DNA from 2 places in the Paraburkholderia denitrificans genome. Region 2 is predicted to be linked to the other one. Evidence: predicted binding sites of a transcription regulator. Region 2 holds the regulator's gene; the other holds the start of a gene.
What was found. The regulator LexA, encoded in region 2, represses DNA repair genes until DNA is damaged. The targets are predictions, from matches to a motif close to ACTGTATNNNNATACAGT.
Positions count from the first base shown of each region.

Region 1: a site for LexA is predicted at 1,485-1,502, ahead of ACFPTO_RS06810 (PA0069 family radical SAM protein). Genes of this name have one in related genera too.

Region 1 covers NZ_JBHSMP010000009.1:194,761-197,212, forward strand. The annotation lists gene ACFPTO_RS06800 (D-amino acid dehydrogenase) at 1-722, opposite strand, end outside; gene ACFPTO_RS06805 (Lrp/AsnC ligand binding domain-containing protein) at 916-1,404, shown strand; gene ACFPTO_RS06810 (PA0069 family radical SAM protein) at 1,537-2,452, shown strand, end outside.
Region 2 covers NZ_JBHSMP010000007.1:395,268-397,719, forward strand. The annotation lists gene ACFPTO_RS05145 (sulfate ABC transporter substrate-binding protein) at 1-563, opposite strand, end outside; gene lexA (transcriptional repressor LexA) at 883-1,533, shown strand; gene ACFPTO_RS05155 (hypothetical protein) at 1,561-1,971, shown strand; gene ACFPTO_RS05160 (DUF2939 domain-containing protein) at 2,074-2,452, shown strand, end outside.

The DNA.
Region 1 (2,452 bases), on a different contig from region 2:
TTGCCGCACTGCACGCCCGCGATGCGGTCGCCCGTGACGGCGAGACCGTCGATCGGCGTGTTGTAGCGGAATTTCACGCCGAGTGCCTCGGCCATCGCGGCGAGCTTCGTCGTGAACATCTGGCAGTCGCCGGTTTCGTCGCCGGGCAGGCGCAGGCCGCCCGTCAGCTTGTGCGACACCGCGCCGAGCGCCGGTTCGGCGCGCTGAAGCTCGCCAGCCGTGAGCAGCTCGTAGGGGACGTTCGCTTCCTTGAGCACGGCGATGTCCTTCGCCGCGCCGTCGAATTGCTGCTGCGTGCGAAACACCTGGAGCGTGCCGCCCGTGCGGCCTTCGTACTGGATGCCGGTATCGGCGCGCAGCGCCTGCAGGCAGTCGCGGCTGTATTCGGCGAGACGAACCATGCGGCCCTTGTTGAGCGCATAGCGCTCGGCCGAGCAGTTCATCAGCATCTGCCACATCCACTGAAGCTGAAACTTCGTGCCGTCGAGGCGAATGGCGAGCGGCGCATGCTCCTGGAACATCCACTTGACCGCCTTGAGCGGAATGCCCGGCGCGGCCCACGGCGCGGCATAGCCCGGCGAGATCTGGCCCGCGTTGGCGAAGCTGGTGTCGAGTGCGGCGCCCTCTTCGCGGTCGATGACGGTGACCTCGTGGCCCGCGCGCGCGAGATACCATGCACTGGTCACACCGACCACACCACTGCCCAAGACGACAACTCGCATAGCTGCTCCGATTCGATTGTTGATGCCACGCCGACTGTGCGCCCGGGTAGGTCAGTGACCGCCCTGGAGGCCCGCAGGATGCGGCAAACAGGGGAAAAATACGGTTTGAGTGGTGTGGCTAGTAATAACAGCTATGTTATTGTTTGATGTCTAGATTTTGTTATTGTATTTTTGAGATATTCAGGAAAAAAACATGAGAACGCAGCGCCAACCGGTCCGCGCGCTCGACCGGCTCGATCACCGCATCCTCAAGCTGCTCCAGGAGGACGGCCGCATGGCCATGAAGGACCTCGCCGAGCAGGTCGGACTCTCGGTGACGCCCTGCATCGAACGGGTCAAGCGCATGGAGCGCGATGGCGTCATCACGGGCTACTACGCGCGCGTGAATCCGGCGGTGCTGGGCGCGGCGCTGCTGGTGTTCGTCGAGATCACGCTCGACCATAAAAGCGGCAACATGTTCGAGAAATTCCGCCGCGAGGTGCAGCAGATCCCCGAGGTGCTCGAATGCCATCTGGTCTCGGGCGACTTCGACTATCTGATCAAGGCGCGCATCGGCGAAATGGCCGACTACCGGAAGCTGCTCGGCGACATCCTGTTGCAGTTGCCCGGCGCCGTGCAGTCGAAGAGCTACGTCGTGATGGAAGAGATCAAGGAGACGTTGATGATCGCCGTCCCCGAGTAAAGGCGCTCCGGCGGCTCCGGCGCATCGGGTTTCGGGACGGGAAAGGCGCCTCTTTTTCGGGCTCGACAAAGCGGCCATGTACTGTATATTTATACAGTACATGGCCGCTTTTTTTTGTTTCGAATTTTCCCCGTGAATAACCCCGACCACGATCGCCACGACGATCCCGACGCATGGCAACCCGTCGCGCCGCCCGCGCCGAGGAAAGGGCGCGGCGCGGTCTCGAACCTCCAGGGGCGCTACGAAGCGGATCGGCGCGAGGTGTTCGACGACGGCTGGCAGCCGTCTTCGGACGACCCGCATGACGGCGCGCCAGCGCTCTTTACGCAGGTCTTCGAGGAGCGGGCGAAAACCATCCTCACGCGCAACCAGTCGCCGGATCTGCCGTTCAACGTGTCGCTCAATCCCTATCGCGGCTGCGAGCACGGCTGCATCTACTGCTTTGCCCGGCCCACGCACAGCTATCTGGGGCTGTCGCCGGGGCTCGACTTCGAAAGCCGCATCTACGCGAAGGTCAACGCGCGCGAACTGCTCGTGCGCGAGCTATCGAAGCCGTCCTACGAACCCGAACCCATCGCGCTCGGCGTCAACACCGACGCGTGGCAGCCCGTCGAGCGCGACTTGCGCATCACGCGCGGCGTGATCGAGGTGCTGGCCGAACGGCAGCATCCGTTCGCGGCGATCACGAAGTCGTCGCTGATCGAGCGCGATCTCGACCTGCTCGTGCCGATGGCGCAGCGGCGGCAATTCATGGCGGCGATCACGATCACGACGCTCGACGCCGGGATCGCCCGCACGCTGGAGCCACGTGCCGCAGCGCCCGCGCGGCGTCTGCGCACGATCCGTACTTTGGCCGAGGCGGGGATTCCGGTCGGCGTGAGCATCGCGCCGGTGATTCCGTTCGTCACCGAGCCCGATATGGAACGGGTGCTCGAAGCCTGTGCCGAGGCGGGTGCGACGAGCGCGAGCTACATCGTGCTGCGTCTGCCGTGGGAAGTCGCGCCGCTGTTCCAGCAATGGCTCGCCGCGCATTTTCCGCAGCGCGCCG
Region 2 (2,452 bases):
GCGGCGTACGCCCACGCCGCGAGGTAATTCCAGCGCGCGCCGCCTGAGGTCTTCGGATTCGGCGTGACGATCGAGACGCCCGGCTTCACGAGGTCGTCCCAGTCCTTGATGTGCTTCGGATTGCCCTTGCGCACGAGAAACACGATGGTCGAGGTGTACGGCGCGGCGTTGTCGGGCAGACGCTTTTGCCAGTCGGCGTGCACGACGCCCTTCTTCGCGAGCGCGTCGATGTCCCAGGCGAGCGCGAGCGTCACGACATCGGCCTGCAGGCCGTCCAGCACCGAGCGCGCCTGCGCACCCGAGCCGCCGTGCGACTGCCTGATCGTGAGCGTCTCGCCGGTCTTCGCCTTCCACTGCTTCGCAAAAGCCTCGTTGACCTGCTGGTACAACTCGCGCGTCGGATCGTAGGAAACGTTCAGCAACGACGTATCCGCATGCGCGGCGGGCGTGTGCGCGGCCATGCCAACGAGCGCCGCGATGCCGAGGATCGGCGCCACGCCAACGATCAACCGCGCCGCCAGTCGCTTGATCCAGCCCGTTTTTCCGTTGTCCAGAATGCCCATCCACTTTTCTCCGTGTTGTCTTCGCGTGGGTCTTGCGTGCCTGCAGCTCACGATGAAGGGCAGTCTAACGACCGGCTTAAATCATTAAAAATAATGTTTCTTCATTTTTTAATGCTCAAAAGTGGTAAGCCCCCTCGCCTCTGCCACGCGAGCACGGTCGCACCGTCATTCCATCCGCCCGGCAGTGGGCAAGATAGTGGGCAAGGTAGCGCGCAAATGCCGCGAAAACGCCCGCCGAACGGAGAACTTCAAGTAACACTTGAAAAGGATCCGATACTGTATAAAAATACAGTCACCTGTCTATTCATACAGTGCCGCCATGACCAAACTCACCGCACGACAGCAGCAGGTTTTCGATCTGATCCGGCGCGCGATCGAGCGCACCGGCTATCCGCCCACGCGCGCCGAGATCGCGGCCGAACTCGGCTTCAGTTCCGCCAATTCCGCCGAGGAGCATCTGCGCGCGCTCGCACGCAAGGGCGTGATCGAACTGGCCGCAGGCGCGTCGCGCGGCATCCGTCTCCTGCCCGGCCCGGACGACCTCCCGCGCCAGTTCACGCTGCCGCACCCGAGCATCATGCAGCTCTCGCTGCCGCTCGTCGGCCGCGTCGCAGCGGGCAGTCCGATCCTCGCGCAGGAGCACATCGCGCAGCACTACGCGTGCGACCCGGCGCTCTTCTCCAGCAAGCCCGACTACCTGCTCAAGGTGCGCGGCCTGTCGATGCGCGACGCGGGCATCCTGGACGGCGACCTGCTCGCCGTGCAGAAGAAGAGCGAAGCGAAGGACGGCCAGATCGTCGTCGCGCGCCTTGGCGACGACGTCACGGTGAAACGCCTGAAGCGCCGGCCCAACGGGCTCGAACTGATCGCCGAGAACCCCGACTATGACAACATCTTCGTCGAGGCCGGCAGTGTGGAGTTCGCGCTCGAAGGCATCGCTGTCGGCCTGATTCGCCCCACCGAATTCTGATCGTCTAAACGCTGTCTGGAGGGAGTTATGGAACGCCTTGCCCGTTTGCTGCCCTTTCGTCAATTCGGCCGTCTGCGGCATCTGCGCGGCCTCGCCAGCTGCGCGGCGAAGAACACGCGCATGTCGGGAGCCGCGCAATCCGGCTCTCTCTTCGACAGCCTGAGCGACACCGAACCGGGGTCCACAGTTGGGTCCGCGGTTGGGTTGGCCCCGGGCCTAGTCGAACTGCCGCCGTTACCGTCCGCGCAACCCGCATTTGCGCGCGTTTCGCTCAACAGCGGGCTGAACCACACCGAGCCCGGACGCCGGGCGCCCGTGCGCGTGTACCACGGGCCTTCCCGGCTCATCATGGTGGGTACGGTCGATGCGGTGTGCCGGATGATCGACCGCTGCATCGCCGAACAGCACGCGGATCTGCCCGCGGCGCTCGCTAAGTAAGGGAAAAACGGTAAAGGCAACGGGAGAGTCCGGGATCTTTTTTTCATTCACCTTGTCCACACACGGTGTTCATTAAATGATCCTAAACATCCCAACGCAACCATGACCCAATCCCTGTCGAACAAACGCTGGATCAAACCCGTCGCCATCGTGGTAGCCCTGGTGCTCGTCGCGGCCACAGTAGGCTACAGCTACGCCTCGCCGTATCTGGTGCTGCACCGGCTCAAGGCCGCAGCCGATGCGCGCGATGCGGCAACGCTGAACGAGTACGTCGACTATCCGGCGTTGCGCGTAAGCCTCAAGGAACAGGCTGGCGACATGCTGACGCGGCACCTGGAGGAGCAGCACGGCAGCAATCCAATGCAGCTGTTGGGCAGCGCGATTGGCACCGCGATCGGCACCGCGCTGATCGGGTCACTCGTGGATGCGTATGCGACGCCCGACGGCGTCGCCGCGCTGCTCAACGGAATGCCACCCGGCG